DNA from 2 places in the Mycobacterium sp. DL genome. Region 1 is predicted to be linked to the other one. Evidence: riboswitches for the same ligand, from Rfam matches in the RefSeq annotation. Region 1 holds a riboswitch; the other holds the start of a gene.

Evidence for each region. A riboswitch is a leader RNA that binds a small molecule or an ion and turns the genes downstream of it on or off. The one in region 1 is predicted to bind thiamine pyrophosphate.
Region 2: it holds a riboswitch for thiamine pyrophosphate, as region 1 does, so the genes downstream of both, ABDC78_RS28730 (ECF transporter S component) here and thiD (bifunctional hydroxymethylpyrimidine kinase/phosphomethylpyrimidine kinase) in region 1, are expected to answer to the same signal.

Annotation. Positions count from the first base shown of each region.
Region 1 is NZ_CP155796.1:655,955-661,050, reverse strand. Features, by position in the region: gene ABDC78_RS03140 (exodeoxyribonuclease III) at 1-693, shown strand, start outside; gene ABDC78_RS03135 (PE-PPE domain-containing protein) at 730-1,992, opposite strand; TPP riboswitch at 2,282-2,389, shown strand; gene thiD (bifunctional hydroxymethylpyrimidine kinase/phosphomethylpyrimidine kinase) at 2,384-3,247, shown strand; gene ABDC78_RS03125 (alpha/beta family hydrolase) at 3,247-3,867, shown strand; gene ABDC78_RS03120 (septum formation family protein) at 3,882-4,445, shown strand; gene ABDC78_RS03115 (NAD(P)/FAD-dependent oxidoreductase) at 4,467-5,096, shown strand, end outside.
Region 2 is NZ_CP155796.1:6,027,173-6,032,268, forward strand. Features, by position in the region: gene ABDC78_RS28710 (GlxA family transcriptional regulator) at 1-174, opposite strand, end outside; gene ABDC78_RS28715 (nitroreductase family deazaflavin-dependent oxidoreductase) at 329-751, shown strand; gene ABDC78_RS28720 (SDR family NAD(P)-dependent oxidoreductase) at 760-1,449, opposite strand; gene ABDC78_RS28725 (hypothetical protein) at 1,473-2,045, shown strand; TPP riboswitch at 2,079-2,189, shown strand; gene ABDC78_RS28730 (ECF transporter S component) at 2,311-2,922, shown strand; gene ABDC78_RS28735 (ATP-binding cassette domain-containing protein) at 2,919-4,382, shown strand; gene ABDC78_RS28740 (energy-coupling factor transporter transmembrane component T) at 4,379-5,096, shown strand, end outside.

The DNA of each region.
Region 1 (5,096 bases):
GAACAGTTCCCGACCATGCCGTTCGCAGCCCTCGGCTATGAGGTCGTGCACAGCGGGTTCAATCAGTGGAACGGCGTGGCCATCGCGTCGCGGATCGGCCTTGACGACGTGCAGGCGGGTTTCGCCGGACAGCCGGCGTGGGGCGACAAGCCCGACGTCCCGGCCGCAGCCGAGGCGCGGGCGCTGGCAGCGACGTGCGGTGGCGTCCGGGTGTGGAGTCTGTACATTCCCAACGGCCGCACCGTCGATTCGGCGCACTACGTCTACAAGCTGCAATGGCTTGCCGCCCTTCGGGAGACGGCTGCGACCTGGTTGACCGAGGTCCCGTCGGCTCCGATCGCACTCGTGGGTGACTGGAACATCGCCCCGACCGACGACGACGTCTGGGACATCGAGTTCTTCGAGGGCAGCACCCACGTCACCGAGGCGGAGCGCGCGGCGTTCGGCTCGATCGTCGACGCCGGGTTCACCGATGTGGTGCGACCTTTCACGCCCGGGCCCGCCGTGTACACGTACTGGGACTACACCCAGCTGCGGTTCCCGAAGAACCGCGGCATGCGCATCGACTTCATCCTGGGCTCACCGGCTCTGGCCGCGCGAGTCGCCCACGCGGAGATCGTGCGGGAGGAACGAAAAGGCAAGCAGCCCAGCGATCATGCCCCGGTTCTGGTGGAACTCACCGAGCATCGGTGAGTTCCACCTCTGCGACACAACGCGTCTCAGCAACCCCTATGACTCGTTGCCGCCGGTGTCGTTGCCGCCGGTGTCGTTGTCACCGGTGTCGTTGCCGCCCGTGTCGTTGTCACCGGTGTCCTCGTCGCCCTCGTCGTTGTCGCCCGGGCCGTTGTCCGCGGGCGGCTCACCGTCGTCCTCCTGCTGTTCTTGCTGCGGTTCCTCCTGCTCTTGGAGGTCCTCAGAGGGTTCTTCGCCGTCGAGTCCATCGGTGAGGTCGTCCTCGTCGAGCTTCCTCTTCTTGGCCGGCGGCTCGGTTTCTCCGGCAGTCGGTGCCACGACGGGCGGCGTGGAACCGCCGCCGAGTTCGCCCGCGGGACTCTTCAGGGGACCTTCGGGATCGGAACCGGTGACGTTCAAACCCGTGACATCGGAACCCGTGACGTCGGCCCCGGTGACGTTGGAAACAGCGAGTTCGGGACCATCAAGGTCTACCGGGGGAGCCACCGCAGGCCCGGTGGGAGGCGCCGGCAGCGGAGCCACGCCGTCGATCCATCCCTTCTGCGTCGAGGACCAGTTCCGGTTGTAGGCGCTGTCGATGATGGGCTTGAGCATCCTGTCCAGGAAGGCGACGAAATTCGGGTCCCAGAAGTCGCTTTCGTACATGTCGTGAAGTAGCGGAAGCCGTTCGGCCGGAATGATGATGGTCGTCCGCGTCCCGCCCAGCGCGTTCTGCTCGACCTTGTAGCGCGTCGGCAACGTCTGGATGTCATAGAAGGCCGCATCGACATGCCTCAACTTCGCGCCGTTGACCGCGTTGAGCACGGCGAGAATGTTGAACGGGTTATCCGGGAAGTCCGCGGTGCCGTCGTATTCCGCCGACACGAGGAGTACATCCCACGGCGTATCCGGCACCGGCTGATACTTGACGCCCACAAAGAAGATGCGACTGGGTGCGCCGTAGATGCCGATCGTCATCTCCTCCGGCAACGGCGGAGTCACCCCGTCCTCGGTGTCTTCCAGATCCTCCAGTAGGCGATAGATCACGTCGACAACGGACGGCGCCCCCTTGGACACCCCGCCGATAGTGAGAGGTGTTCCCAGTGCCGCCTGATGCGCGTAAATGGCGTTGTACAGGTTGTCCGAACCCTCCGGGATCGACTTCGCAAACTCGGCATCACCCGGGAACGGCACGCTGATGCGCGCGTCATAGTTCGCGAAGTACCCGCCGAACGCTGTCGTCATCTGTTCTTCGGTGAGTTGCGCATAGCTCCCCTCCCCGCCGACCAGCAGTGCGGTTGCGCCATTGGTACATCCCACCGTTCCGCAGGCTCCCCCTCCCGGCGGTGCGGCGATTGCTGTCGGCGACAGAAGAAATGAGCTACTGGCCAACATAGCAACGACAGCGCGTTTGGATATTTTCATCGTGCAACCCCCCTGGTAGGGCAGGAAACCCCCCACGAGTTCCCCTACAGGAGGCTGAGCGTACTCCACAAAATCGACGCGGCAAAGCAGTTTTAGCAAACATTTGTTGATTCACTAGATCTGCCGGTTGACGCACACCGGCGCTCGAGGTTCCGTCTGCACGGCGGCTGCGCTAGCGTGGCAGCGTCAACAACGCGGGAGCGTGCCCAGCGCGCTGAGAGGACGGGTAGGCCCGTCGACCGTACGAACCTGACCGGGTAATGCCGGCGTAGGGAGAAGCACCGGAATGTCCGTCGATCCAACTGCCACCACCGGCTCCACCTACCTCCCGCTCGCCCCGTCGGGGCAGACGCCGCTGCGGGTGATGACGATCGCGGGTTCGGACTCCGGCGGTGGCGCCGGGATCCAGGCCGACATGCGGACCTTCGCGATGCTGGGCATCCACGGCCTGGTCGCAGTCACCGCGGTGACGGTGCAGAACTCACTGGGCGTCAAGGGCTTTCATGAGATCCCACTGGACGTCATCGCCGGCCAGATCGAGGAGGTGGCCTCCGACATCGGGGTGCAGGCCGCCAAGACCGGCATGCTCGCGTCATCCGACATCATCAACACCATCGCCGAGGCCTGGGTCGGACAGGGCCTCGCGGGCAGCGTGCCGCTGGTCGTGGACCCGGTCTGTGCCTCCATGCACGGAGACCCGCTTCTGCACCCGAGCGCACTGAACTCGTTGCGGCAGAAGCTTTTTCCGCTGGCCACGCTGGTGACGCCCAACCTCGACGAGGTTCGGTTGCTGGTCGACATCGAGGTGGTCGATGCCGACACGCAGCGGGCCGCGGCCCGTGAACTGCACGCGCTCGGTCCGCAGTGGGCGCTGGTCAAGGGCGGACATCTGCGGTCCTCGACACACAGTCCGGATCTGTTGTTCGACGGCACCGAATTCCACGAGTTCGATTCCCCACGCATCAACACCGGCCACGACCACGGCGCCGGTGACACGCTCGCGGCCGCGATCGCCAGCGCCCTCGCGCACGGGTACCCGGTGCCCGACGCCGTCGCGTTCGGTAAACGCTGGGTCACCGAATGCCTGCGCGCCGCGTACCCGCTGGGGCAGGGTCACGGCCCGGTGTCCGCTCTGTTCCGGCTGGGCTGATGGACGACATCGCCGGCATCGTGCACGAGCCCGCAGGCACACCGGCGGGCGGTGTGGCCCTCACACACGGCGCCGGCGGCAACCGGGATTCTCCGATGCTCATCGCCACGTGTGAGGAATGGGCACGGCGCGGTTGGCTCGCGGTTCGCTACAACCTGCCGTACCGACGGCGCCGCCCCAAAGGACCTCCCTCGGGTGCCCAAGCGGCCGACCGGGCGGGCATCGTCGAGGCGGTGGAAGCGATGCGTGCACTGCTCGGAGACCCGGAACTTCCCGTGGTCGCCGGAGGCCACTCCTACGGCGGACGCCTCACCTCGATGGCAGTCGCCGATGACGGCCTCGAACTCGACGTGCTCACGCTGTTCTCCTACCCTCTGCACCCGCCGGGCAAGCCCGAACGTGCCCGCACCGAGCACCTACCGCGCATCGCCGTCCCGACCGTGTTCACCCACGGAACCGCGGACCCGTTCGGCAGCATCGACGAGATCGCCCCGGCCGCCGCCCTGATCGCCGCCCCCACCCGGATCGTCGAGATCACCGGCGCGCGTCACGATCTCGCTTCCAGGAAACTCGACGTTCCGGCCCTTGCGGTCGACGCGGCGCTGCACCTACTCGACTGAGCTATCGTCGCGGTGTGTCCGTGCCGCCTCAGGGGCCACCCCCGCCTCCACCTCCTTACGGCCCCGGTGGATACCCACCGCCTCCTCCCCCACTTCCGTACCCGGGTGGCTACCAGCCTCCGCCGCCGCCGAGGAAGACGAACTGGTGGTTGATCGGCGGCATCGTGCTCACGGTGCTGGTGGTCTTGTGCATCGGCGCGGTGATCGTGTTCAAGGCGGTCATCGGTCCCGGCAACGTGACGGCAACCGACGTCGCCGTCGGTGACTGCCTGGCCGAGATCCCCGACGGTGACGAGGTACTCCGGGTCCAGACGGTCGGCTGCGATGAACCACACGCCGGAGAGGTGTTCGCTGTTCTCCTGATGCCCGACGGTGACTTCCCGGGTATGGAGGCAATCGAGGCCTACCACGACAAATGCGGCCCTGAGCTCGCGACTTACTCGCCCGCGGCGATGACCGACGATTCGGTTCAGCTCTACGTCCTGTATCCGACCGCGGAGACCTGGGCCGCCGGTGACCGTGCTGTGACCTGCATTGCGACCCTCGACCCGCCCCGGACCGGTTCCCTCAGAGGCTGATACCTCGGGTACCGTCTACCCATGACTTCGGAGCACTTCGACGCGGTCATCGTGGGAGCCGGCTTTGCAGGCATCGGCGCTGCCATCCAGTTGAAGCGGATGGGCTACGAGAACTTCGTCATCCTGGACCGCGAGGACGACCTCGGCGGGACGTGGTACGTCAACCACTACCCGGGCCTGGCGGTCGACGTCCCCACGACCACTTACTCGTACTACTTCGAGCCGAACCCGAACTGGTCCCGGCTGTTCTCCACCGGTGACGAGATCAAGCAGTACGCCGACGACGTCGCGGACAAATACGACGTGCGCCGCCACATCCGGTTCAGCATCACCGTCCAGGGCGCCCGCTGGGACGACGACACCCAGCGGTGGCATGTCGCCCTGGCCGACGGCGCGACGCTGACGACCCGCTACCTGATCACCGCGACCGGCTTCCTGTCCCAACCGCACATCCCCGACATCCCGGGGATCACGGAGTTCGACGGGCGCATCATCCACACCACGGCGTGGGACGACTCCTACGACCCGACCGGTGAGCGGGTCGGCATCATCGGCACCGGCGCCACCGCGGTTCAGCTGATCCCGGAACTGGCGAAGAAGGCCGCTGATCTGACGGTGTACCAGCGGACCCCGATCTGGGTGGTGCCCAAG
Region 2 (5,096 bases), 860 kb from region 1:
TGTGCCGACCGCCGCTCCCGTCGGGGAGGCCAGCAGCACCCGGTAGGCGGCCCCGAAGTCGTTCGCGCGGGCGAAGATCTCCAGCGGTGCCGCGACGTCCTGCAGGGTCACCTTGTCGTATAACGCGAACACCACTGTTCTGGCGTTCTGCGCATGTCCTGAATCGCCGGCCATGTGTCCTGAACTGCCCTTCCATCGCCCCCGCGCGCCCGTCAGACGGCACGTTCGCGCACCTGGGGACAGTCCAACCATCGTCGAAGTCGGTCACATCTGCAGCACAAGTGGTCGCCACGGGAATAAGTCGACGCTCATCGGTGTTACGCGCTCCGTGACTGAACCAGCTGAACTGAGCCCCACGGACTGGGTCCGCGAACAGACCGCGCGCATTCTCGAACAGGGAACCACCGACGGCGTCGAGATCATGGACCGTCCAGTTGTCCTGTTCACGACCACCGGCGCCAAGTCCGGCAAGAAGCGCTACGTGCCGCTGATGCGCGTGGAGGAGAACGGCAAGTACGCGATGGTCGCGTCCAAGGGCGGCGACCCGCAGCACCCCTCCTGGTACCACAACGTCAAGGCGCACCCGCAGGTGACGGCGCAGGACGGCGAGACGATCGTCGAACTGACCGCACGCGAGGTGGACGGCGAGGAGCGCGCGCACTGGTGGGATCTCGCGGTGCAGGCGTACCCGCCGTACGCCGAGTATCAGACCAAGACCGATCGCCTGATCCCGGTGTTCGTCCTGGAGTAGTCGGGACGTCAGTCGCCGAACGCCTCAGCGGGAACCTCACGCTCGCCGGCACGGATGGCGGCGATGATGCGCTCTGCGACGGCGTCGGGTTGCAGGCCTTCCCGGAGTTTGGGCGCGGTACCGGCGATCGGGCGGTCCGCGAGGCCGGTCTCGGTGTGCGGCGGGCGTGCGTCGATCACGGTGACACCGGCGGCACGCAGCTCACGACTCAGCGCGCGGTCTGCGGCGGTCAAGGCCGCCTTGGACGCGGCATAAGCGGCCATGCCGGCAAGAGGCTGCTCGGCGACCACGGCGCTGATGTTGGCGATGAAACCACGGGACGCGGTGAGCGCCGGGAGCGCAGCCCTCATCAGCCACAGCGGTCCCAGCACATTGGTGAGGAACAAGTCTTCGATCACCGCGTCGTCGGTGTCGGCGAGGGACCCGAACGCGACGACTCCGGCTGCGTTGACCACACCGTCGATCCGGTCGTCGGCGCCCAGGGCTGCCTCGACGATCGACCTGCCTGCCTCCGCGTCGCGCAGATCCGCGGACAGCAGGGTCGCGTCGATGTCGAGTGATCGAAGGGCGCTCATGTCACGGCCGACCAGCGTCAGTCGGGCGCCCTGTTCGGCGAGTTGTGTCGCGATCCGGCGGCCGATGCCGCCGCTGGCCCCCACCACGACGATCGATGCGCCGTCGAGGACTCGGTCTGCCATGCCTCGAACGTACGCTTCCGGATGTGAGGCTCGAAGAAATAGCCCGCCAGGTGGCGTCCGCCGGCGTGTCCACCGTGCTCATCGACGGCCGGTCCGGTTCCGGCAAATCGACACTGGCAGAACACCTTCACCGTGTGTGGCCCACCAGTTCCGTGGTGCGCCTCGACGACATCTACCCCGGCTGGGACGGGTTGGACTGGGCGATCGAGCACCTTCGTACCGAACTTCTGGCGCCGCGCGCCGCCGGTCTTCCGGGACGCTGGCGACGCTGGAACTGGGACACCGGCGCCCCCGACGGATGGCACACCGTCGACCCTCACCGGCGGTTGATCGTGGAAGGGGTGGGGGCGTTGGCCGCGTCCCACCGCCCACTGGCGGAACTCGGGATCTGGGTCGAGACTCCTGACGATGTCCGCAAGCAGCGGGCCCTGGACCGTGACGGTGACACCTATCGGCCGCATTGGGATCGCTGGGCGGCCCAGGAAGAAACATTCCTCATTCGCGATGCTCCCCGCATCGCCGCCGACTACGTGGCAACCGAGGACGCCGACGGCCAGTCCTGGACGTTGACGCGGAATGAGTCCCGCCCGGCCTAGCGCCACAAACCTGCCTGCGCTAGCTTGGGAGCCGTAGAACCACACGGGAGCGCACACCGAGTGCGCTGAGAGGACAGCTGACCGGCTGTCGACCGTCGAACCTGACCGGGTAATGCCGGCGTAGGGAGATGAACGTGACACGTGCCCCTCACGTACCACCCAGCTGAGCCCGCGCTCGTTGCTGCTCGAAATTCACTTCAAAACACCAGCTTTCGCGCCGACCGCGCTGTCAGCGCATCGCCGTCCCCATGCACAAGGAGTCCCCATGGACGAGCAGAACACCGATCACAGGCCCGCAACGCGCTGGCGCGTCGTCGACATCGTGGTCGCCAGCGTGCTGGCGGTGGCCGCCGGCCTCGTCTTCGTCTTCTGGAACATCGCATCCAATCCCCTCTCCGCCCCGTTGATCGCCCTACTACCCGGCCTGCAGGGACTTGTCGGCGGTGGATGGCTGTTCGCCGGCGTGCTGACCGCACTGGTCATCCGCAAGCCCGGCGCCGCCCTGTACGGCGAACTGGTGGCGGCCACGGTGTCGGCGCTGGTCGGCAACCAGTGGGGTGTCATGACCATCGAATCGGGACTGGTTCAGGGCCTGGGCGCCGAACTGGTTTTTGCGGTGTTCCTCTACCGACGCTGGAACCTGCCGGTGGCCGTCCTGTCGGGCGCGGTCGCCGGAGTGGCGCTGGCCATCAACGAGCTGATCATCTACTACCCCGGATCGACAACGGCTTTCGCCGTCATCTTCACGGTGTCGGCAGTGGTCTCCGGTGCGCTCATCGCCGGCGTGCTGTCGTGGTTCGTGGTCCGCGGGCTGGCGAAGACCGGCGCTCTCAGTCGATTCGACTCCGGCAGAGTAGCGAGTCCTGCCGCACGATGAGCCCGAGATCGGTTCCGTCCACCGACGGGGTTGCGGTGACGGCTCACCGGTGGGGCTGGCAGCACGCCGGGCAGAACCGTTGGGCGGTAAGCGATCTGGACCTTCGCATCGACCCCGGCGAACGGGTGTTGCTGCTGGGGGCGTCGGGGTCGGGCAAGTCGACCCTGCTGCAGGGCCTGGCCGGGCTGCTCGGCGGTTCCGAAGAAGGCCATGAGTCCGGACGCCTGCTCGTCGACGGGGTGCGTCCAGCCGAGAATCGAGCACGGATCGGGATGGTGTTGCAAGACCCGGACTCCCAGGTGATCCTGTCCCGCGTCGGTGACGACGTGGCGTTCGGAATGGAGAACTTCGGCGTGCCACTTGAGGACATCTGGCCGCGTGTTCGCCAGGCGCTGCACTCGGTGGGCCTGGAGCTTCCGCTGCCGCAGGACACCGCCCACCTTTCCGGCGGGCAGAAGCAACGCCTGGCCCTGGCGGGTGTACTCGCGATGAATCCCGGTCTGCTTCTGCTCGACGAGCCGACCGCCAACCTCGACCCGACCGGCGTCATCGAGGTCCGCAATGCCGTGGCCGCCGCCGCTGACCTCGCCGGTACCACCGTCGTCGTCGTCGAACACCGCACCAAGGTCTGGCTTCCCGTCATCGACCGCGTCATCGTTCTCGGCCCCGATGGCGACATCATCGCCGACGGCGCGCCGGAGGACACGATTCGACGGGAACGTGACCATCTCGTGCGGTCCGGAATCTGGGTGCCCGACGCGCCCGTCCCCCGCATCGTCCGCACCGCAGCGCCCGCGTCGGAACCGTTGTTGACGGCAACCGATTTGTCGGTGGGTTACCGCTCTGGGCCGCAGGTGCGAGGCGGACTCGACTTCGCGATCGCCCGGGGGCGAGTCACGGCGGTCACCGGACCCAATGGTGCCGGAAAGTCCACGTTGGCCCTCACACTGGGAGGTCTGCTGCCACCCCGAGGCGGCACCCTCGAGGCACAGCCGGACTTCGCACCGTCGCCGAAGAATCGTCAGCCCGTTCGATGGCGGTCCAAGGAACTCCTCACCCGCATCGCGAGCGTCTTCCAGGATCCGGAGCATCAGTTCCTGGCTGCCACCGTTCGCGAGGAGATCTCCCTCGGACCGAAAGCGCTGCAACGCGACAAGGCCGAGATCAGCTCGCTCGGAGACGCTCTGCTCGACAGGCTGCGCCTGACGCACCTCGCAGACAGAAGCCCCTACACGCTCTCCGGCGGCGAGAAGAGGCGACTGTCCGTCGCGACCGTCCTGATGACCCGACCAGGCCTGATCGTCCTCGACGAACCGACCTTCGGGCAGGATCGCCGTACCTGGTCCGAACTCCTGAACCTGCTGGCCGAGATCGCCGACGAGGGCACTGCCGTGGTCGCGGTCACCCACGATGCCGAGTTCGTCGAACTGCTGGCCGACGACCGGATCGAACTTCGATGACATCGGCCGTCGCCGCCCCGCCCCATGCTGCTCGACCCAGCATCAACCCGGTGGCCAAACTGGCGACCGCAGCAGTCATCGCCCTGACGCTGGTGCTCAGCGTCGATTGGGTCTCCGCGCTCACCGCGCTGCTGTTGGAGATCCCGCTGTTCATTGCGCTCGGAGTTCGTCTGCGTGCCTTCCTGATTCGCGGCGCGCTGATCACCGTCGCGGCGGCGCTGACGGCCCTGACCAATCTGCTGTACGGCGAGGTGCGCGGTACCGTCCATTGGCACTTCCTGCTGATCAACGTCAGCGACGGATCCATCGAACTCGCACTCGCGATGTTCCTGCGGGTCTTGGCGATCGCGCTTCCCTCGGTCCTGCTGTTCGTCGATGTCGATCCGACCGAACTCGCCGATGGCTTGGGACAGACACTCAAACTGCCCGCCCGGTTTGTGGTCGGAGCGCTGGCCGGAATGCGACTTGTCGGACTGTTACAGCAGGATTGGCAGTACCTGGGCTACGCGCGCAGAGCACGCGGGGTCGCCGACCACGCCCGACTGCGACGTTTTCTCGGTCAAGCCTTCGCACTGCTGGTCTTTGCGCTGCGGCGCGGATCCAAGCTTGCGACCGCGATGGAGGCACGGGGCTTCGGCGCCTATCCGACCCGCACCTGGGCGCGGCCCTCGTCATTCGGGCTGCGGGAGTTCGCCCTCATCGCCGCCGGGGTGG